DNA from 2 places in the Microbacterium sp. NPDC019599 genome. Region 1 is predicted to be linked to the other one. Evidence: predicted binding sites of a transcription regulator. Region 1 holds the regulator's gene; the other holds the start of a gene.
The links. The regulator HrcA, encoded in region 1, represses chaperone genes, less so after heat shock. The targets are predictions, from matches to a motif close to TTNGCACTCGNNNNNNNCGAGTGCNAA.
Positions count from the first base shown of each region.

Region 2: groL (chaperonin GroEL) is a predicted target of HrcA. The motif match lies at 10,143-10,169, and genes of this name have one in related genera.

Region 1 covers NZ_JBEYBL010000001.1:520,407-531,856, reverse strand. The annotation lists gene rpsT (30S ribosomal protein S20) at 56-316, opposite strand; gene ABZ477_RS02465 (GH1 family beta-glucosidase) at 551-1,909, shown strand; gene ABZ477_RS02460 (MFS transporter) at 1,906-3,153, shown strand; gene ABZ477_RS02455 (alpha/beta hydrolase) at 3,142-3,930, opposite strand; gene ABZ477_RS02450 (aminotransferase class I/II-fold pyridoxal phosphate-dependent enzyme) at 4,068-5,234, shown strand; gene lepA (translation elongation factor 4) at 5,258-7,123, shown strand; gene ABZ477_RS02440 (DUF1990 family protein) at 7,134-7,784, shown strand; gene hemW (radical SAM family heme chaperone HemW) at 7,784-9,001, shown strand; gene hrcA (heat-inducible transcriptional repressor HrcA) at 9,210-10,247, shown strand; gene dnaJ (molecular chaperone DnaJ) at 10,299-11,417, shown strand; gene ABZ477_RS02420 (16S rRNA (uracil(1498)-N(3))-methyltransferase) at 11,422-11,450, shown strand, end outside.
Region 2 covers NZ_JBEYBL010000008.1:211,815-223,264, reverse strand. The annotation lists gene ABZ477_RS14795 (calcium:proton antiporter) at 1-112, shown strand, start outside; gene ABZ477_RS14790 (isoprenylcysteine carboxylmethyltransferase family protein) at 135-644, opposite strand; gene ABZ477_RS14785 (TetR family transcriptional regulator) at 655-1,287, opposite strand; gene ABZ477_RS14780 (sugar O-acetyltransferase) at 1,292-1,876, opposite strand; gene ABZ477_RS14775 (MFS transporter) at 1,996-3,237, shown strand; gene ABZ477_RS14770 (hypothetical protein) at 3,341-3,463, shown strand; gene ABZ477_RS14765 (aldo/keto reductase) at 3,460-4,344, opposite strand; gene ABZ477_RS14760 (winged helix DNA-binding domain-containing protein) at 4,519-5,589, shown strand; gene ABZ477_RS14755 (DMT family transporter) at 5,631-6,584, shown strand; gene ABZ477_RS14750 (nitroreductase family protein) at 6,672-7,223, opposite strand; gene msrB (peptide-methionine (R)-S-oxide reductase MsrB) at 7,220-7,621, opposite strand; gene ABZ477_RS14740 (DUF2332 domain-containing protein) at 7,700-8,758, shown strand; gene ABZ477_RS14735 (DUF3263 domain-containing protein) at 8,768-9,019, shown strand; gene ABZ477_RS14730 (LytR C-terminal domain-containing protein) at 9,055-9,663, shown strand; gene ABZ477_RS14725 (cold-shock protein) at 9,804-10,007, shown strand; gene groL (chaperonin GroEL) at 10,204-11,450, shown strand, end outside.

The DNA.
Region 1 (11,450 bases):
CGAGAACGAAGAACGCCCGCCCCTTGCGGGACGGGCGTTGTTCATGAAGTGCGGCTCAGAGAGCGGCAACCTGCTTGGCGATGGCCGACTTGCGGTTCGCAGCCTGGTTCTGGTGGATGACACCCTTGCTCACGGCCTTGTCGAGCTTCTTGGTCGCGGTGCCGAGAGCCTTCTCAGCGGCGGCCTTGTCGCCTGCCGAGATCGCCTCGCGCGTGCGGCGCACAGCGGTCTTCAGCTCGCTCTTGACGGCCTTGTTGCGCTCGTGCGCCTTCTCGTTGGTCTTGTTGCGCTTGATCTGCGACTTGATGTTCGCCACGTTCGACGTCTTTCGTTCGGAGTGAATCGGTTGAATGCCGGTCGGGCGGTAGAGGGGCGCCCCCGGCGGTGTGCGGGGTGGGACCCGCACGCAAGCCAATCACCGAGTCTACCAGGTCGGGGATCCATCCACCGACAGCGGCCAGGTGTCCCAGAACCGCCCTCCGATGATGCATGATCGAGCGAGCATGCGCGGAAGTCCCGAGTCCGCGCGGCCTGCGACGAAGGAGTCCGCGTGCCCGAACAACCCTCGCCCGACCTCTCGGCGTTCCCGCGCGGGTTCCGCTGGTCGGCGGCGACCGCGGCGTTCCAGATCGAGGGATCCCGCAGGGCGGACGGCCGCGGACGCTCCATCTGGGACGACTTCACCGACACACCGGATGCTGTCCGCGACGGCGCGACCGCCGACCCGGGCCCCGACAGCTACCGGCGGCACCGCGAGGACGTCGCGCTCCTGCGCGAGCTCGGCGTCGACCGCTACCGCTTCTCGATCTCCTGGGTGCGCGTGCAGCCCGAACCGGGCGGCCCCGTGCTCCAGGCCGGACTCGACTACTACCGGCGACTCGCCGACGACCTCCGCGAGGCCGGCATCACCCCGTTCGCGACGCTGTACCACTGGGATCTGCCGAGCGTCCTCGAGGCACAGGGCGGATGGCTCGCCCGCGACACCGCCTTCCGCTTCGCCGAGTACGCGGAAGCAGTCGCGGCGGGGCTGGGGGACAGCATCCGGAACTGGTACACGATCAACGAGCCCGTCTCGACGTCGCTGCAGGGGTATGCCGTCGGCACGCTGGCTCCCGGGAGGCAGCTGCTGTTCGGCTCGCTGCCGAGCGTCCACCACCAGCTCCTCGCGCACGGGCTCGCGGCCGACGCGCTGCGCCGGCATGGCGCCGAAGAGGTCGGGATCGTCAACAACCACACGCTCGTGCTCCCGGCGTCCGAGTCCGAGGCCGACCTCACGGCCGCCTCCGTCTACGACGTCCTGCACAACCGGATCTTCGCGGACCCCGTCCTCACCGGCGCCTTCCCCGATCTCGAGGCTCTCGGCATGCCGCCGATGCCCGTCGAGGACGGCGACCTCGAGCTCATCGCGGGCGCGAACGACTTCTACGGCATCAACTTCTACAACCCGACCACGATCGGCGCGGCCGACCCCGAGAGCCCGGTCCCGTTCGAGATCCTCCCCACCGACGGCGCGCCCACGACGGGATTCGGGACCGACTGGCCCATCGTGCCCTCGGCCCTCACCGGGCTGCTCGCCGACTTCCGCGAGCGCTACGGCGACCGCCTCCCGCCCGTCGTCATCGGCGAGAACGGCGCGTCGTTCCCCGAGCCCGGGCGGGTCGACGGACCGATCGACGACGCCGACCGCATCTCGTACCTCGCCGGTCACATCGACGCCGTGGGCGCCGCGCTCCGCGCGGGCGTCGACGTGCGCGAGTACACGGTGTGGTCGCTGCTGGACAACTTCGAGTGGGCGGACGGCTACACGCAGCGCTTCGGCCTCGTCCACGTCGACTTCGACACAGCGGCACGCACACCCAAGGCATCATTCGACTGGTACCGCTCGCTCATCTCGGAGGCACGCCGATGACCCCTCCCAATGGTCGCGTGGGTGCGACCTGGTTCGTCCTGTTCACGCTCGCATGGCTCGCGCTGTGGACGATCCAGCTCACGCCGCTGCAGCTGCTCATCCCGCTGCAGCTGAACACCCCCGACGACGCCGACGGCTGGGTATCGGGCGTCGTCTCGTCGGGTCTGGTCCTCGCCGCGGGCGGGATCGCCGGCGTCATCGCGGCGCCCCTCGCGGGCGGATTGTCCGACCGCACGCGCGGCCGCTGGGGCCGCCGCCGCCCGTGGGCGCTCGCGGGCATACTCCTCGCGACGGCCTCGCTCGTCGGCATCTCGTTCGCCGAGGGAGTGTGGGGCGTGGGCCTCGCCTGGATCGGGGTGTCGGTCGGCGCGGCCGTCGCCTCGGCGGCCTTCACGGCGCTCATCGCCGACCAGCTGACGACGCAGCGCGGCGCGGCCTCGGCCGCCGTGTCGTCGTCGCAGGCCTTGGGCATCGTCGTCGGGGTCGGCGTCATCGTCCTTCTCGAGCTCGGGGTGCTCGTCGGCTACCTCGTGCTCGCCGGATTCCTCCTCGTCGTCGGAGTCCTCGCCGTCATCCTCCTGCCCGACCCGCCGGCGCCGGCCGAGGCCGCCGTCGCGCGCGAGGTCCGCACGCTGGGTGAGCGTCTCGCGGCGCTGCGCGACCGCGACTTCGCCTGGATGCTCGCGGGCCGGCTCACGGTCAACATCGGCAACGCGCTCGGCACGGGGCTCCTGCTCTTCTTCCTGCTCTACGGACTCGGACGTGACTCCTCGACGGCGGAGGACGAGCTGCTCCTGCTGATCCTCATCTACACGCTGTTCGTCGTCGTCGCCTCGGTCGTGTCGGGGCGCATCTCCGACCGGACGGGGCACCGCATCCCGTTCGTCGTGTGGTCGGCCGTCCTGCAGGGCGCGGCGTCGATCATCCTCGTCGTCGTGCCGTCGCTGCCCAGCGCCATGGTCGCCGCCGCGCTCCTGGGCGTCGGCTACGGCGCGTACATGTCGGTCGGGCTCGCGCTCGGCACCGACCTCCTGCCGTACCCCGAGGACCACGCGCGCGACCTCGGCTTCGTCAACGTGTCGGCGAGCCTCGGTCAGCTCATCGGCCCGCTCCTGGGCGCCGGGCTCGTGGCGCTCGTCGGCGGGTTCTGGCTTCTGTTCCTCGTGGGCGGCATCCTGTCGATCGTCGGCGGCGTCATGACGTTCGCGATCCGCAGCCCGCACCGCGCGAAGTCAGCCGTCTGACGCGTCGACCGCCTCCGAGGTCTCGACCGCCTCCGAGGTCTCGACCACCTCTGACGTCTCGACCGCCTCGACCGTCGCGATCGCGAGGTCGAGGACCGCGTTGAAGACCTGCGGACGCATCACCGTGACGTGATGCGTCGTGCGGGGCACCAGGATCAGCTCCGCGTGCGGCGCGACTCGGCAGAAGAGGCGCTCGTTGACGCGCAGCTGGTCGTACTGCCCGTTGACGAACCACAGCGGCACGTCGATGCGGCGCAGCGCCGCGAGCAGGTCGAGGACGGACAGGCTTCGCAGGGCGATGTCCTGCGCGTCGAGGGCGTACCCGCCGGCGCCGAAGTCGGCACGCGTCTCAGCGGGGAGGATGCGGTCCAGCATCCGGTCGGTGAGCCACATGCCGCGGTCGGGGAGCGAATCGAACCCGCGGGCGAGCATGCGATAGGTCGCCAGTCCCAGCCCGCGCGGGATCGCGGTGCACGATGCCGCGATGAACCCCGCGACCGGTGGCCGGTCCTCGCCGCCGACGTACTCGATGCACACGAGCCCGCCCATCGAGTGCCCGGAGAGGAGGACGGGTCCCTTCTGCGCAGCCGCCCGGACGGCGTCGTCGATCGTCGCGAACGCCCCGTCGAGAGTGAACTCCTCGCTCATGCGAGTGCCGTGTCCCGGCAGGTCGACCGCAGTGACCGGGATGCCGCGGCCCTCAAGATGCTCGACCTGCGAGCGCCACATCGTGGCGGACGTGCGGATGCCGTGCACGAGCACGACCTGGACCGTCATGACGCCCACCCTAGAGCCCGGGGTTCTCCCGCTAGAACGCGCGTATGTCCTCGAAACGGCCTCGGTTGAGGACATGAGCGCGTTCTCGCGGAGGGGCCGCAAGGGCCTGGGGGCCGGCGGTCCGTAGGCTGGCGGGCATGCCTCGGCTCGCTGACCACATCCTCGGCATGCCCGGCTCGGGCGTGCGCCACATCCTCGAGCAGGCGCTGCGCCTCGACGACGTCATCATCCTCGCGGTGGGCGAGCCCGGCGAGATGGCACCGCCCGCCGTGCGGGCCGCGGCGGCGCAGGCCTGGCAGGACGGTCTCATCCGGTACGCGCCGAATGGCGGCATCCCGGACCTCCGCCGTGCCATCGTCGACAAGCTGGCCGCCGTCAACGACGTGCGCGTCGACGTCGAGCAGGTGTGGGTGACGGTCGGCGCGACGCAGGCGCTGCACCAGGCGATGGCGATGGCCCTCGCGCCGGGCGACGAGGTGCTCGTGCCCGATCCCGGCTACACGACCTTCACGATGAACGCGCACATGCTGTCGGCCGTGCCCGTGCCGTACGTCCTGAGCCCGGCGCACGGCTTCCAGCCCGACCTCGCGCAGCTCGAGGCGCTCGTGACCGACCGCACGCGCCTGCTCATCATCAACTCGCCGTCGAACCCCCTCGGCTCGACGTTCGAGCCCGACACGATCCGCGCGCTCCTGGACTTCGCGGCGCGGCACGACCTGTGGGTGCTCAGTGACGAGTGCTACGAGGCCTTCACGTACGGCATCCCGCATGTGTCCCCGGCATCCCTCGACGAGGACGACCGCGTGTTCTCGGTGTTCTCGACGTCCAAGACCTACGCCATGACGGGTGCGCGAGTCGGCTGGCTGGTGACGCCGAAGGGCTTCCGGGACACGATGCTGCGCGTGCAGGAGTCGGCCGTCTCCTGCGTCGACATGCCCGCGCAGCATGCCGCGCTCGCCGCGATCTCGGGACCGCAGGATGCCGTCCGCACCGCCGCCGCGCACTATCGCGAGAACCTGGATGCTGCGACCCGGGTCCTCGAGGAGCGCGGGCTCCGGTACCTGACGCCGACGGGCGCGTTCTACCTCTGGATCGACGTCTCGCACGCGACGGACGGGGATGTCGCGTCCTGGGCGGAGCGCTTCCTCCACGAGCACCGCGTCGCCGTCGCGCCGGGGAGCGCCTTCGGTCGCACGGGGGAAGGATGGATCCGCGTGTGCTGCGCCGCGCGCCCGGACCACCTGCTCGAAGGACTCAGCCGACTCCCGGCTCCGGCATCCGTCTTGGCACAGGCCGGGGGATGACCCGCCGGTAGACTGGGCCGGATATGTCCCCGCGCGCCCTGAAGCCCCTCGAGCCGTCCGCCACGGCTCCCGAGGCGATCCGCAACTTCTGCATCATCGCCCACATCGACCACGGCAAGTCGACCCTCGCCGACCGCATGCTGCAGATCACGGGCGTCGTCTCCGACCGTGACATGCGCGCGCAGTACCTCGACCGCATGGACATCGAGCGCGAGCGCGGCATCACGATCAAGTCGCAGGCCGTCCGCATGCCCTGGTCCGCCGTCGACCCCTCGACGGGCTCGGGGACGACGTTCGCGCTGAACATGATCGACACGCCCGGTCACGTCGACTTCACGTACGAGGTGAGCCGCAGCCTCGCGGCGTGCGAGGGTGCGATCCTCCTCGTCGACGCGGCGCAGGGCATCGAGGCGCAGACGCTCGCCAACCTCTACCTCGCGCTCGAGAACGACCTCCAGATCATCCCGGTCCTCAACAAGATCGACCTGCCGGCAGCCGATCCGGAGAAGTTCGCGCTCGAGCTGGCCAACCTCATCGGCGGCGACCCCGACGACGTCCTCCGCGTCAGCGGCAAGACTGGGCAGGGCGTCGAGGAGCTGCTCGACCGCATCGTGCGCGACATCCCCGCCCCCACGGGGAACGCGGATGCCCCGGCCCGGGCCATGATCTTCGACTCGGTGTACGACGCCTATCGCGGCGTCGTGACGTACGTCCGGATGGTCGACGGCAAGCTCGAGCCGCGCGAGCGCATTCAGATGATGTCGACCAAGGCGACGCACGAGCTCCTCGAGATCGGCGTCTCGAGCCCCGAGCCGACTCCCTCGAAGGGCCTCGGCGTCGGCGAGGTCGGCTACCTCATCACGGGCGTCAAGGACGTGCGCCAGTCGAAGGTCGGCGACACGATCACCAACCTCCGCAAGCCCGCGACCGACGCGCTGCCGGGTTACACCGACCCGAAGCCCATGGTCTTCTCGGGCATCTACCCGATCGACGGCAGCGACTACGGCGACCTGCGCGAAGCGCTCGACAAGCTCAAGCTCTCGGACGCGTCGCTGCAGTACGAGCCCGAGACCTCCGTCGCGCTCGGCTTCGGCTTCCGCTGCGGGTTCCTGGGCCTGCTGCATCTCGAGATCATCACGGAGCGCCTCTCGCGCGAGTTCGACCTCGACCTCATCACCACGGCGCCGTCCGTCATCTACGAGGTGACGACCGACACGGGCGAGCAGGTCACGGTGACCAACCCGAGCGAGTACCCCGACGGGCGCGTCGCGACGGTGTCGGAGCCCATGGTCAAGGCCGCGATCCTCCTGCCGAAGGACTACGTGGGCACGGTCATGGAGCTCTGCCAGGGGCGCCGCGGGCAGCTCCTGGGCATGGAGTACTTCAGCGAGGAGCGCGTCGAGCTGCGCTACAACATGCCGCTCGGCGAGATCGTGTTCGACTTCTTCGATCAGCTGAAGTCGCGCACGCAGGGCTACGCGAGCCTCGACTACGAGCCGGCCGGCTCGCAGGAGGCCGACCTCGTGAAGGTCGACATCCTCCTGCAGGGCGACAAGGTCGACGCGTTCAGCTCGATCGTGCACCGCGACAAGGCCTACGCCTACGGCACGATGATGACCGAGCGCCTGCGCAAGCTCATCCCGCGCCAGCAGTTCGAAGTCCCCATCCAGGCCGCCATCGGCGCCCGCATCATCGCGCGCGAGAACATCCGCGCGATGCGCAAGGACGTCCTCGCGAAGTGCTACGGCGGCGACATCACGCGCAAGCGCAAGCTCCTCGAGAAGCAGAAGGAGGGCAAGAAGCGCATGAAGATGGTCGGCCGCGTCGAGGTCCCTCAGGAGGCGTTCATCGCCGCCCTCTCAGGGGATGTCGAGGGCAAGCAGAAGTAGCCTGGGACCCATGCGCCGCGGAACGTTCAAGGACGAGACCGTCGACTACGCCGCCGTCGGGGCGACGCAGGCGCCGGACCTCATGCAGTACCCGCCGGAGCGCAGCTTCCCGGCGGAGGAGTCGTGGCGCATCGGCAGCGGCGACGCCCGCTTCGAAACCGCGAGCGAGGCGCTGCTGTCCTGGACGGCGCAGCGCGGAGCCGGTCTCAGGGTCAAGGACGTGCGCCCCGCCTCCGGCCCGATGTACTCCGGCGTGAGCTTCGACGCCGAGGGCAATCCGGTCGCACCGAGCCGGTCCGAAGCCGAGCAGCGCTTCGACTCGGACGGCACGCCGTACGTCGCGGCGGGCTCGACCGTCACCCTCGAAGGCCGCGTCAAGGGCTACAACGCCGACGGCGAGCTGCGCGTGATCTTCGCGATCGAGGAGCCCCGCCGCGTCGGCTTCGCCCTGGGCACCGTCGACGGGTCGAAGGTCAGCGGCGAGGAGTCGTTCATGCTCGACTGGCACGACAACGACGAGGTGTGGTTCACCGTCCGCGCGTTCGACCGCCCCGCCGGGATGCTGTACCGCCTGCTGCCGATCATGGTGCGCCGTCGCCGCCGCGAGCTGTTCACGCGCTACCTGAGGGCGATCTCGCCCCTCTACTCGACGCCGGCCTGATGGGCTCCGCTCTTCCCCTCGGCGAGCCGGCGCCGGCGGACGGAGCGCTCCCGCCGACGACGCGCATCGATCCGGAGACGCCGTTCGGCGTGTACCTGCACGTCCCGTTCTGCCGCGTGCGGTGCGGCTACTGCGACTTCAACACGTACACGTCGGGCGAGCTGCGCGGAGCGCGGCAGGACGAGTACGCCGACACGCTGCTGCGCGAGATCGACCTCGCGCAGGGCGTCCTGAGCGACGCGGGCGGGCTGCGCCCGGCATCCACCGTCTTCTTCGGCGGCGGCACGCCCACGCTCCTGCCGCCGGGCGATCTCGCACGCATGCTCGACGGCGTGCGCATGGTGTTCGGCATCGCCGACGGCGCCGAGGTCACGGTCGAGGCGAACCCCGACACCGTGACGGATGCTGTCGCCGCCGAGCTCGCGGCCTCCGGGGTCACCCGGATGTCGGTGGGCATGCAGTCGGCCGTCCCGCACGTCCTCGCGGCGCTCGACCGCACTCACGACCCCGTGAATGTCGCGAGCGCCGTCTCGATCGCCCGCGCGCACGGGCTCGACGTGAGCCTGGACCTCATCTACGGCGCGCCGGGGGAGTCGCTCGAGGACTGGCGCCTGTCTCTCGAGACGGCGGTCGCCCTGGCCCCGGACCACATCTCGGCGTACGCGCTCATCATCGAGGACGGCACGAAGCTGGCCCGTCAGATCCGGCGCGGCGAGGTCCCGGCGCCCGACGACGACCTGCAGGCCGACATGTACGAGCTCGCCGACGACCTGCTCGGGGCGGCGGGCTACGACTGGTACGAGGTGTCGAACTGGGCGCGCGGCGACGAGCACCGCTCACGCCACAACCTCGCGTACTGGCAGGGTCACGACTGGTGGGGGTTCGGCCCCGGCGCCCACAGCCACATCGCGGGACTGCGGTTCTGGAACGTCAAGCACCCCGCCGCGTACGCCCAGCGGCTGGCTGCCGGCGAGTCGCCCGCAGCGGGACGCGAGAGACCGGATGCCGAAGCCCGCGCTCTGGAGAGCATCCTGCTGCGCACGCGCATCCGTGAAGGGTTCCCGGTCGCGGAGCTCCTCGGCGAGGGGCGCCACGCGGTCGCCGCGCTCATCGCCGACGGCCTCATCGAGGGCCCCGCCGCCCTGCACGGACGGATCGTCCTGACCCGCCGCGGCCGTCTGCTCGCCGACGCCGTGGTCCGCGCGCTGACGGACTGACAGCATCCCGGCGTCCGGCGCGTTTCGTCTCGGTCGCTTCGCTCCCTCGCTCAACGACCGGCAACGGCGCATCCGGTCGTTGAGCGAGCGAAGCGAGACGAAACGCCTTGACCCGCGTCATCCAGCACCGCCCCGAGCGCGTCCGGTAGAATTGGCACTCAGATCAGGGGAGTGCCAGCCAAGGCGGGATCGGCGTGAGGAGGGCGGGATGGTCACGGACCGGGGGCTCCAGGTGCTGCGGGCCATCGTGCAGGACTACGTCGACACGCACGAGCCTGTCGGCAGCAAGTCCATCGTCGAGCGGCACTCGTTCGGCGTGTCAGCCGCGACGATCCGCAACGACATGGCGCTCCTCGAGGATGAGGAGCTCATCGCGGCTCCGCACACGTCGTCGGGTCGCGTGCCGACCGACAAGGGCTACCGCGTCTTCGTCGACCACCTCGCCGAGCTCCGCCCGCTGAGCCCCGCGCAGCGTCACGCGATCACCTCCTTCCTCGACGGCCCCGGCGACCTCGACGATCTGCTCGTGCGCACCGTCCGCGGTCTCACGCACCTGACCGGTCAGGTCGCGATCGTCCAGTACCCGTCGTTCGCGCGCGCGAGCGTCTCGCACGTCGAGCTCGTCGCGCTCGAGGGCGGGCGACTCATCGTGATCCTCGTGACCGACACGGGACGCGTCTCGCAGCGGCTCGTCGCATCGCGCATCGAGCTCGACGAGGTCGCCATGGTGCGCGCCCGCTCCGTCGTGGGGGACCTCATCGTGGGCCGCTCCGTGCGCGAGGGCGCTCAGCGCGTCGACGAGTTCCTCTCGACGGCATCCGACGAGCCCGACATCCCCGCCGCGACGGTCGCGATCGTGCGCATCGTCGCCGAGGAGCTCGAGGAGTTCCGCCAGGACCGGCTCGTCATGGCGGGCGCGGCGAACCTCGCGCGGCGTGAGTCGGACTTCCGCGGCAGCATCTATCCGCTCCTCGAGGCCATCGAGGAGCAGGTGACGCTGCTGCGGCTCATGAGCGAGATGGTCGCCGACGAGCAGGGGCTCGCCACGAGCATCGGTCGCGAGAACGAGCCCTTCGGGCTGGGCGAGGCATCCGTCGTCGCGAGCGACTACGACGCGACCGGATCGCACGCACGCGTGGGGCTGCTGGGCCCCACGCGCATGGACTATCCGAGCAATCTGGCGGCGGTGCGGGCGGTGGCCCGCTACCTCACCCGGATGCTCGAAGACGACGAGAACGCCCGCTGACGGCGTCCTCGACCACACGATCCCGCGCAGAGCGCGGGCGGGAAGGCGAATGTGGCTGACCACTACGAGGTCCTCGGCGTCTCGCGGGACGCGACCCCCGACGAGATCAAGAAGGCGTACCGGCGGCTCGCCCGCGAGCTGCACCCGGACGTGAATCCGAGCGAGGAGGCGTCCGAGCGCTTCAAGCTCGTGACGCACGCCTACGACGTGCTGAACGACCCCGACCAGCGGGCCCGCTACGACATGGGCGGAGGCGACTCGCCCTTCGGCGGCGGCGCGGGCAATTTCGGCGGCTTCGGCGACATCTTCGAGACGTTCTTCGGCGCCGCGGCGGGCGGCGCGCGCGCCGGCCGGCCCCGGTCGCGCCGCGAGCGCGGCCAGGACGCCCTCGTGCGCGTGACGCTCGAGCTCAAGGACGTCGTGTTCGGCGTGCATCGGGAGCTCGAGGTCGACACGGCCGTGCTGTGCGAGACGTGCCACGGCTCGTGCACGCAGCCGGGCACCTCGCCCGTGACGTGCGAGATCTGCCACGGGTCGGGGCACGTGCAGCGCCAGGTGCGCAGCCTCCTCGGCAACGTCGTGACGAGCCAGCCGTGCAACGTCTGCCAGGGCTACGGCACGACGATCCCGTACCCCTGCGCGACGTGCCAGGGCCAGGGTCGCGTGCGTGCGCGCCGCACCGTCGCGATCGACATCCCCGCCGGCGTCGAGTCGGGCCTGCGCCTTCAGCTGCCCGGCTCGGGCGAGGTGGGCCCTGCGGGCGGTCCCAACGGCGACCTCTACATCGAGGTCTCGGTGCAGCCGCACGAGGTGTTCAGCCGTGACGGCGACGACCTCCTGGCGACGCTCGAGGTGTCGATGCCCGACGCGATCCTCGGCGCTACGACGACGATCGAGTCGCTCGACGGTCCCGTCGAGCTCGAGATCCGCCCCGGTGTGCAGGGCGGCGACGTCCTGACGATCAAGGGCCGAGGCATCACGCCGCTGCGCGGCTCGCAGCGCGGCGACCTGCGGGTGGGCGTCCACGTCGTGACGCCGACGCGGCTGGACCACAAGGAGCGCCAGCTCATCGAGGAGTTCGCCAAGCGCACGAAGGCGCCGGCGCCGCGCCTCGCGGAGTTCCACCAGGGCCTCTTCGCGAAGCTGCGCGACCGCTTCCGGAACGGCTGACGGGATGCCCCTGCACTTCGTCGTCGAGGACGC
Region 2 (11,450 bases), on a different contig from region 1:
CACGCTCGTGATGACCGTGATCACGTACTTCGCGCCACGGACGACCGCCGTTCACGGCGCCGTGCACCTCATGCTGTTCGGGGTCTACGGTGTGCTGCTGTTCGCGCCGTGAGTGACCCGGCCGGGTGCCCTGCTCACGCGCGCCACGGCGTGAGACGCGGCCACCACCCCGGGACGTTGCGCCGGTACTCGAGATACTGCTCGCCGTAGGCGCGGGTGAGGGTCGGCTCCTCGTAGCCCTTCACGAAGGCGACGACCGCAGTGAGCGTGACAGCCGCGTAGACCACGAGCCACCCGCTCCCGAACAGGAGCGCCTGACCCAGGATGATCGCGAGCACTGCGAGGTACATCGGATTGCGCACGAAGCGGTACACCCCTCTCACGACCAGCGTGCGGGTCGGGGCGACGGGGGCAGGCGTTCCGCCGTGGACGGCGAACAAGGCGAACGCGGAGAGGAGGAACGCGACGCCGACGATGATGGCCGCCCACGCGATCGGCAGGACGAGCCACCCGGCACCGCCCCACTCGTGCGGCTGCCAGTCCGTGATGAGCCAGGGGATCAGACCCGCGACGATGCCCGGTGCGAGGAAGAGGAACACGATCGTCCCGATCCAGGCGCGCGCGAGCGAGGCGGAGTGGGCCACGCGCGCCAGACTAATCCCGAGGACCGGGCGGCGCGACGGTCGCGTCTGCGGCACTCGATGCCGAGGGGGAGCCCGCGGCCGTGATGCGTGCGACGGCCTGTTCGACCTCACGGGGATCGCGAGGCTCGGCGTCGAGGGCGCGGTGGATGGTGAGTCCTTCGACGAGCGCGTCGAGCATGCGCGCCGTCTCGGGGTCGAAGTGACGCTCGAGCGCCCAGCGGCTTCGTTCCATCCATGCGCTGGTGATCGAACGGAATGCGGGTTCGCGGGCGGCGAGGGTGTACAGCTCGTGGGACAGGACGAGCTCCCGATCGTCGCCGAACACATCCTCGAGGATGATCGCCACGACCGCCTGCCGCGCGGCGTCGACGTCGGGTGCGGCGGCCATACGGCGCTCGAATCTGTCGCTGATGGTTCTGGCGAACCGGGTGAAGGACTCCCGCAGGAGGTCGTCCATGCCGTCGAAGTAGTACGTCATCGCGCCGAGGGGGACCTCCGCTCGAGCGGCGACCTTGCGGTGCGATGTGCCGGCGACCCCGGAGGCCGAGATGACCTCCAGGCATGCGTCGATGATCCGGTCGCGTCGGTCGGGATCGTTCCGGCGGCCGAGCCGCGACCCGGGTGCGCGCTGATCGACGGGCATCGGACTACTCGATCGAACGGATGACGCGGGCGGGGTTGCCGACGGCGACGACGTTCGCCGGGATGTCCTTGGTGACCACCGAGCCGGCGCCGATCACGGAGTTCTCCCCGATGGTGACTCCTGGGCAGACGATGACGCCACCGCCGAGCCAGACGTTGTCCTCGATCGTGATGGGCTCTGCGGCCTCGAGCTTGTCCCGCCGCGGCTGCGGGTCGATCGGATGTGTCGGCGTAAGGAGCTGGACGTTGGGCCCGAGCTGACAGTCGGCCCCGATCGTGATGGCGGCCACGTCCAGGGCGGTGAGGTTGTAGTTGACGAAGGTGCGGTCGCCGACGTGGAGGTTCTCGCCGTAGTCCACGAACAGCGGCGGGTTGATGTGGGCGTCCTCGCCGAGCGTGCCGACCAGATCGGCGAGGATCGCCCGGGCCGCGGGATCGCCCGCGACCTCGGCGCGGTGGTAGTCGTCGGCGAGTCGGACTCCTCGTCTGTGCAGCCGTTCACTCTCCGGATCGTCGGCGATGTACAGGTCTCCCGCCAGCATCCGCTCCCGGTTCGTACGGGGATCCCCGGCGAAGTAGTGCGCTGTCATGCGATCAACCTACCTCAGACTGTGTACGGACGTACAGATAGTGTGTACGATCGTACCTGCGCGACCAGGTCGGTCGCGATCTCTCTGCCGACGCCCTGGGAAAGGCAACGTACCGAGCCGTGTATTCGCTCCTTCTGGCGATCATCTACGTCGCCTTCATCAGCCTCGGACTGCCCGACTCTCTCGTGGGCGCCGGCTGGCCCGTCATGCATCAGGACCTCGACGTGCCGGTCGCCTACGCCGGCATCATCACCATGATCATCGCCGGCGGAACGATCTTCTCGAGTCTCGCGTCCGAGCGCGTCACCCGTCGATTCGGCGCGGGCGTCGTGACGGCCGTCAGCGTCGGAATGACGGCGGCCGCGCTCGTGGGCTTCTCCACCAGCGGTTCGTTCTGGATGCTGTGCCTCTGGGCGATCCCGTACGGCCTGGGTGCCGGCGCGGTCGACGCGGCGCTGAACAACTACGTAGCCGTGCACTACGCCGCGCGACACATGAACTGGCTGCACGCCTGTTGGGGGCTGGGTGCGTCGATCAGCCCCTTCGTCATGAGCTTCGCCCTCTCGTCGGGCCTCGGCTGGTCCAGCGCCTACCTCATCATCGGGCTCATCCAGGTCGTCCTCACATTCGTGCTGCTGATCGGCATCCCGCTCTGGGGCAAGGTGAACCCCATCGTCCCGAGCGAGCCCGCGGACGCGTCCGACGGAGCGCACGAGGACGGCGATGAGCCTCCCGGACCCAGGAGCGCGCATGTCCCGCTCGCTCAGGCGCTGCGGATTCCCGGCGTCAGGCTGATCCTGACCGCCTTCTTCGCCTACTGCGCGCTCGAGAGCACGGCGATCCTCTGGGCATCGACGTACCTGGTCAGCGATCGCGGAGTCGCCCCGGCCACGGCGGCGGCTTTCGCCTCCCTGTTCCTGCTGGGCATCACGGCGGGGAGATTCCTGGCCGGCTTCGTCGCTGACAGGATCGGCGATCGGCAGATGATCCGCGGCGGCTTCGCGACGGTAGGGGTCGGCGTCGTGATGCTCGCGCTCCCGCTCGAGACGGATGTGCTCGCGCTGGTCGGACTCGTGGTCGCCGGGCTCGGATGCGCGCCGATCTACCCCGCCATCATCCACTCGACCCCGGTGAACTTCGGCCGCCGCAACTCGCAGGCCATCATCGGCATCCAGATGGCCGCCGCCTACACCGGCTCGACTCTCGTGCCTCCGCTGTTCGGTGCGATCTCGACGGGCACCGGAATGTGGATCTTCCCGGTCTTCCTCGGGGCGCTCGTGGCACTGGGCCTGCTCATGTCCGAGCGGCTCAACCAGCTCGTCGCGAGCCGCGCGCGCGTCAGGCAGCTCGACCAGCGGTGAGGCGCTCCGTCGCGCGGCATGACGGGATGCTGTCGCCGAGGACCGTCAGGGTTCGGACTCCGCCGTTTCGCCGCTACCCGCTGCCGTGACGGCTGCTCCCTCGATGAACGCGACATCGGAGTGGATGCCGACGCATAGCCGCGCCGCGCAGACGGAAGACCTTCTGCTCATCGGCGACGCCCAGATCCCCGTTCAAGAGCCCGGCCGGCGGCGCCGCCCGACCTAGGCTTCGGGAATGACGACGTCGAAGAAGGCGTCGCGCGGCTGGTCTGGGTCGGGGCCGCCGCGGACGCCCGTATCGAGGGAATCGATCCGTGTCAGCTCTTCGGCAGAGAGCTCGAAGTCGAAGAGGTCGAGGTTCTCCGCGATCCGCGCCGGGTTGGTGGACTTCGGGATGACGGACCGCCCCTGCTGGATGCCCCACCGCAGCATGACCTGTGGGGGAGTCTTCCCGTGGGCACGTGCGATCTCGCCGATGGCGGCGTCCTCCATGACGCTGCGGCGCTCATCGCCCCAGCCCGGATAGAACGTGATGCCGCCGATCGGCGACCAGGCCTGCGTGAGGACGCCGTGCGCGGCATCCGCCTGCTGGACGTCGGGCTGCGTGAAGTACGGATGCAGCTCCACCTGGTTGACAGCCGGAACGACGTCCGTCTCACGCAGCAGCGCATCGAGGTGGTGCGGCATGAAGTTGCTCACACCGATGGCTCGCAAGCGGCCGTCTGTCAGGAGGGTCTCGAGGGCTTTGTATGCGGCGATCGTCGTGTCGAATCGCGTCGGTGCGGGCTGGTGGAGGATGAGCAGATCCAGCGTCTGGACTCCGAGCTTGCCGACCGCCTTGTCGAAGGCGTGCAGGGTCTGGTCGTAGCCGTAGTCGCTGACCCACACCTTCGTCTCGAGGAAGATGTCGGCTCGGTCGAGGCCGGATCGCCGGATGCCTTCGCCGACCTCCCGCTCGTTGCGGTAGGCGGCAGCGGTGTCGATGTGGCGGTAGCCGACCCGCAGGGCCTCGGCGACGGCGGCCGCCGTCTCCGCGGGGGCGCTCTGGAAGACGCCGAGTCCGATGGCGGGCATCGTGACGCCGTTGTTGAGGGTGAGTTCGATCATGAGTCCTGCTCCTCCTGGGCGGATCGCCGAGTTTGCGGAATCCATGCAACCGCGGATCGCTCGACGACGGCAGTGACGGACGTTCCGGGTACCGGCAGTGCCCCTCACAGGCCCGCCCCGCCGAGATCCGGGCGGAGACCCCCGCTGAACGGGCCCGGCGCCTACGCTCGGGGTGTGCTCACCGATCGTGACATCGCCCGGTGGCGGCTGCGCTCCCAGCATCTGGCGGCACCTCTCGACCAGGCCGAGGACGTCGTCCGCTCTCTGCTGGCCGTGCAGGCGGAGAACCCGTCGCAATCCGCATGGGCGGTCGCGACCCGCACCCGCGAACCCAGCCGGCACGACCTCGCGGCACTGCTGTCGAGCGGGCAGGTCCTGCGGACGCACGTGCTCCGGCCGACGTGGCATTACGTGCACGCGGAGGACGTGGTGTGGCTCATCGAGCTGACGCGAGACCGGGTGCTGCCGACGGTGGACCAGCAGCTCAAGCCCCTGGCCGATCGCCTGCCCGCCCTGGAGGACGCGGTGGTGGACGTCCTGGGCGAATCGCCGGCCGGGACCCGGACGGAGCTCGCCGAAGCGCTCGCCCAGCGCGGGCACGAGCTGACCGGCATGCAGCTGATGCTCCTCGCGGCTCATCTCGAGCTGCACACCGTGATCGTCAGCGGTGCGCCCCGCGACGGCGAGCACACGTACGCCCTGTTCGCCGACCGCGTCCCCACCCCGCGTCGCCTCGAGCGCGACGAGGCACTCGTCGAGCTCGCGCTGCGCTACTTCACGTCGCACGGACCGGCCACCGAGCGAGACCTCGCGTACTGGGCGACGCTCACCCTCACCGACGTGCGGCGCGGGCTCGCGGGAGCCGCGGACCGGCTCGAATCGTTCGAGCACGACGACCGCACCTACTGGCACGCGCCGGGCGAGGCGCCGGCATCCTCGTCGCCCGCCGGCCATCTGCTCCAGGTCCTCGACGAGATGTACCGGGGCTATCAGGAGTCCCGCTGGGTCCTCGACGAGGCCGGGATGCTCGTGCGCGGGCGCGAGAGCGCGATCGGCATGGCACTCGTCGACGGCCAGCTGCTCGCGGGGATGAAACGGGCGGTCAACGCGAAGGCGGTCACGTTCGAGATCCGTCCCACGCGCCCGCTCGACCGCGGCGAGGCGGGGGCGATCGAGGGAGCCGCGGACCGCTACGCGCGGTATCTCGGCCTCGAGCCACGGATCCGGTGGATCGACCCCGCATGACGCGGTCAAGGACGGCATCCGTCCTCCGGCAGTATTGACGGGTGTCCCGCCGCCGCCTGCCCGCCTGGCTCGCAATCGGCGGCGCGGTCCTCGTCGGCGTCATGACGGCGGTGCAGGCCCGCATCAACGGCTCGCTCGGCGTCGCGCTCGGCGATGGATTCGTCGCAGCGGTCATCTCGTTCGGCTCGGGGCTCGCGATCCTCATCGTCCTGTGCGCCGTGCTGCCCGAAGGACGCGCCGGGATCGTCCGGCTCGCGAAAGGGGTCGGGAGCAGCATCCCGACCTGGGTGCTGCTGGGAGGCCTCGCCGGCGCGCTCACGGTCGCGACGCAAGGCCTGACCGTCGCCACGATCGGCGTGGCTCTGTTCACGGTCGGCGTCGTCGCGGGCCAGACCGTCAACGGCCTCGTGCTCGACCGCGTCGGGTACGGCCCGGCGGGGGTCGTCGCGGTCACGATGGGTCGCGTCGCCGGCGCAGGGCTCGTGCTGGTGGCCGTCGTGCTGTGCGTCACGGGGGAGGGCGTGTCAGGCGTGCCGTGGTGGATGCTGCTCCTGCCGTTCCTCGCGGGAGCCGGCATCGCCTGGCAGCAGGCCACCAACGGGCGGCTGCGGCAGGCCGTCGGGAGCCCCCTCGTCGCGACGTTCGTCAACTTCATCGGCGGCACGATCGCGCTGACCGTCGCGGCCGTGATCCACGTCGCGCTGGTGGGTGCTCCGGCGAGCGCCCCGACCGACCTGTGGCTCTACACCGGCGGAGCGATCGGGGTCGTCTACATCTTCCTGTCGGCCGCCCTCGTGCGGCACACGGGGGTGCTGCTGCTGGGGCTGGGCTCTGTCGTGGGCCTGCTCGCGACCTCGGTCGTGCTGGATGCTGTGTGGCCGCCGATCGCCGGGCCCTCGCTGCCGCTCGCCCTGGCGGCGGTCTTCGTCGCGCTGACGGGTGTCGTGACGGCCGTCGTCCCGTGGTCGCGACTGCGGCGGCGGACGCGCGGCTGATCCAGGGCGCCGACGTCGAGATGCCGGAACTTCGCGCATCTCGACGTCGAGACGCCAGAAGTTCTGGCTTCTCGGCGGCCGGGAGCCTCAGTGCTGCTTCGAGCCCGGCATCCGCGAGACGAACTTCGCGGCGTCGACCGGCTTGCGGTGCCCGCTGCGCTTGCCGTGGGGCTTGCCGCCGACGTAGAGCCAGCCGAGGAGGTCCTCGTTCTTGTCCAGGCCGTGCGCCTTGGCGACCGCCTTGCTGCGCGTGTAGCCGCCCGTCCGCCAGAACACGCCCCAGCCGGCCTCGTCGAGCAGGAGGCTCAGCATGTGGGCGACGCCCGAGGCGACCGCCTCCTGCTCCCAGCGCGGCACCTTCGAGCTCTTGCGCGGGCTCGACACGACGGCGATGAGCAGCGGCGCGCGCATGGGCTTCGATGAAGCCCCTTTGTGGCCCTCCGCCTTGTTGATGGCCCGGCCGAGCGCCTTGCGGTCATCTCCCCGCAGCTCGATGAGCCGCCACGGCTTGAGCGAGGAGTGGTCGGCGACGCGGCCTGCGGCCGAGACGTACCGGAGCAGCTCGGCATGGCTGGGAGCAGCATCCGTCACCTTCGACCACGAGCGCCTCGCCCGGGCCGATTCCAGCGCGCTGCTCATGAGTCGGCCGTGAACTCGAGCGAGATCGAGTTCATGCAGTAGCGGTCGCCGGTGGGCGTGCCGAAGCCGTCGGGGAAGACATGACCGAGGTGCGAGCCGCAGTTCGCGCAGCGGACCTCGGTGCGGACCATGCCGTAGGTCCGGTCCTCGATGAGCTCGACGGCCTCGGGGCGGATCGACTCGTAGAAGCTCGGCCACCCGCAGTGCGAGTCGAACTTCGTGCCGCTGCGGAACAGCTCCGCGCCGCACGCGGCGCACGTGTACAGACCCGCGCGGCTCTCGTCCAGCAGCTCGCCCGTCCACGGACGCTCCGTCGCCGCTTCCCGCAGAACGGCGTACTGCTCGGCGCCCAGCTGCTCGCGCCACTCGGCGTCGGACTTGTTGACTGCGTAGCTCATGACTTCTCCTTCATGCCCCCTCCATTCAACCCGAGCCGGGCCGCGTGCGCTCCGCACCTTCCTCCGGGTTCCCCGACAATGGGACACGTGACGACGGATCGGGATGCCGCGACCGCCCCGTCCGGCGCCTCGCCGGCCGCCCTGCGCGAGGTGCAGGAGCGCTACGCGAGGTTCGCGCGAGACGAGGCCCCGGGCCGCTCGGCACTCTACGAAGACTGGGCGCGGGGAGTCGCCGGCGACGACGGCACCGCCGCGCTCCTCGCCCGCATCCCGGCCGGGCGCCGCCAGCCGCCGCTCGTCTTCGCCGTGACCCGCCTGCTGGGGGCGCCACTCGCTCCCTTTCCGCAGTGGTCGGCGTGGCTCGCGCGCCATGCCGACGCCGTCGTGGCCGAGAGCGAGCGGCGCGGCCTCCAGACCAACGAGCCGCTGCGCTGCGCGGCGCTCCTGCCCGCGCTGAGCGCGATCGACGGTCCCGTCGCCCTCCTCGAGATCGGTGCGAGCGCGGGCCTGTGCCTGTACCCCGACCGATACTCGTACCGCTACTCGGGCGAGCGGACGGTTGTGCTCGACCCGGCCGCCGGCCGCTCGCGCGTCGTCCTGGAGTGCGAGCTGCGCGGGCCCCTCGCCGACCTCGTCCCACTGCGCATGCCCGAGGTGATGTGGCGCGCGGGGATCGATCTCGCCCCGCTGGATGCGACGGATGCCGCGGACCGGCGCTTCCTCACGACCCTCGTGTGGCCGGGGGAGGAGGGTCGCGCGGAGCGCATCGACGCCGCGCTCGACATCGTCGCGGCCGATCCGCCCGAGATCCTCGGCGGGGACGCGACCGACCCCGACGTGCTCGCGGCTCTCGCGGCACGCGCGCCGCGGGATGCGAGGCTCGTCATCACGACACCGGGCGTCCTCCCGCATGTCCCGCGCGCGGGGCGCGAGCGCCTCATCGCGGCGATCCAGGCGACCGACGCCGTGTGGATCACGATCGACCCGCCGGGACTCCACGACGCGTGGCATCCGGCGATCGACGCCTCGACGTGGAACGGCTTCGTGCTCGCCCTGGACGCGCGTCCGCTCGCGGCGGTGGATCCACTCGGGGCGTTCGTGGAGTGGCGCACGGGGGAGTCGCGGGTGCGGGGCTAGCGTGGGCCCGTGCCCCTCACCGACCGCGACCGCGCCATCCTCGACTTCGAGGCGGAGTGGCGCCGGCACGCGGGTGCCAAGGAAGAGGCCATCCGCGCGGATCTCGGCCTCGCCCCCGCGCGGTACTACCAGCTCCTCGGCCGGCTGATCGACACCGCCGACGCCCAGCAGCACGACCCGATGCTCGTCAAGCGCCTGCGGCGCATGCGGGATGCCGCGCGTCACGCCCACGGCGCGCGTTCGGCGGCCGAGCCCCGCTGAACGGCCGCCATTCGTCCGACAGGTAGCATTCTCTGGTGCCGAAATCGACCTACCCGAGGGATCGCTTCGACGACCTCCCCGTGGAGTCCGGTCGAGTCGGCGCGCACCGCGCCGAGAACCCCCACATGCGGGGCTGGGTCGTGTTCCTGTGGGCCGTGCTCGCGACGATCGTCCTGGTCACCATCGGCATCTTCGCGACCCTCATCGCGTCGGGACGGATCGAGCTCAACCCGAAGCCCGTCGCCACCCCGACGCCCGTGGAGACCGTCGCCGGCGTCGTCGACACGAGCTATTCGGTCCTCGTGCTCAACGCGACGCCGGAGGAGGGTCTCGCGACCCAGATGAAGGACCAGATCGTCGCCGCGGGCTGGCCGGTGGACTCCGTGACGGCGAGCGGCGCGGGCGTGACCGACTTCGCCGAGACGACCGTCTACTACGCCTTCCCCGAGGACGAAGCCGCCGCGCGCGGCCTCGCCGAGACCGTCCTCGGCGGGGCGCAGGTCGCGCAGAGCGACGTCTACCAGCCCACCGACGACCCTGCGACGGCCGACGTCGACGAGAGCACGACGAAGCAGCTCGTCGTCGTGATCGGCCTCGACCGCACGAGCAATCCGCCCAGCCCCTCGGCCTCGCCGACCCCCTGACGCGCCCGTTCGACCGCCGGTGTTTCGGCCGGGTAAACACTTCGCGGCACCTGTGTCAACAGATGACCTCTGCGCGATTGCGCGCTCTGAGCCGACCATACGATGGGCCCCAGTACACGGCTACACAGGAGTGATTCGAAATGACGCAGGGCACTGTCAAGTGGTTCAACGCCGAGAAGGGCTTCGGCTTCATCACGGTTGCGGAGGGCCAGGACGTCTTCGTGCACTACTCGAACATCGACATGAGCGGCTTCCGCGTCCTCGAGGAGGGGCAGCGCGTGGAGTTCACGGTCGGCACAGGGCAGAAGGGCCCGCAGGCCGAGTCGGTCCGCGTCGTGGCGTGAGACGACGGGATGCCGCGGCATCCCGCCTCGCAACCTGACTCCGACACCCCGGAGGGCTTCGGCCCCCCGGGGTGTCGCCATGTTTCGGCGCCGCTCGCGCGGCTTGCACTCACCATGTGCGAGTGCCAGAATGGGTTAGCACTCAGTATCAGTGAGTGCTAAGACCAAGCCAACGTCCGGGAGGGACGACACACACATGGCAAAGATCATCGCTTTCGATGAGGAGGCCCGTCGCGGTCTCGAGCGCGGCCTCAACACTCTGGCGGACGCCGTCAAGGTGACGCTGGGCCCCCGCGGTCGCAACGTCGTTCTCGAGAAGAAGTGGGGCGCCCCCACGATCACGAACGACGGCGTCTCGATCGCCAAGGAGATCGAGCTCGACGACCCGTACGAGAAGATCGGCGCGGAGCTCGTCAAGGAGGTCGCCAAGAAGACCGACGACGTCGCCGGTGACGGCACGACGACGGCCACCGTCCTCGCCCAGGCGCTCGTCCGCGAGGGCCTGCGCAACGTCGCCGCAGGCGCCGACCCGATCTCGCTCAAGAAGGGCATCGAGAAGGCTGTCGCCGCCATCACGGCGGAGCTGCTCGCCTCGGCCAAGGAGGTCGAGTCCAAGGAGGAGATCGCCGCGACCGCGTCCATCTCGGCCGCTGACCCGACGATCGGCGACCTGATCGCCGAGGCGATCGACAAGGTCGGCAAGGAGGGCGTCGTCACGGTCGAGGAGTCGCAGACCTTCGGCACCGAGCTCGAGCTCACCGAGGGCATGCGCTTCGACAAGGGCTTCATCAACCCCTACTTCGTCACGGACCCGGAGCGCCAGGAGGCCGTCTTCGAGGACCCGTACATCCTCATCGCGAACCAGAAGATCTCGAACATCAAGGACCTTCTGCCCGTCGTCGACAAGGTGATCCAGGACGGCAAGGAGCTCGTCATCATCGCCGAGGACGTCGAGGGCGAGGCGCTCGCGACGCTCGTGCTCAACAAGATCCGCGGCATCTTCAAGTCGGCCGCCGTCAAGGCCCCCGGCTTCGGCGACCGCCGCAAGGCGCAGCTGCAGGACATCGCGATCCTCACGGGTGGCCAGGTCATCACCGAGGAGGTCGGTCTCAAGCTCGAGAACGCCACCCTCGACCTGCTCGGCCGTGCGCGCAAGGTCATCATCACCAAGGACGAGACCACGATCGTCGAGGGTGCCGGTGACGGTGCGCAGATCGAGGGTCGCGTGACCCAGATCCGCCGCGAGATCGAGAACACCGACAGCGACTACGACCGCGAGAAGCTCCAGGAGCGCCTCGCCAAGCTCGCCGGCGGCGTCGCCGTCATCAAGGCGGGCGCGGCCACCGAGGTCGAGCTCAAGGAGCGCAAGCACCGCATCGAGGATGCCGTCCGCAACGCGAAGGCGGCCGTCGAGGAGGGCATCGTCCCCGGTGGTGGCGTCGC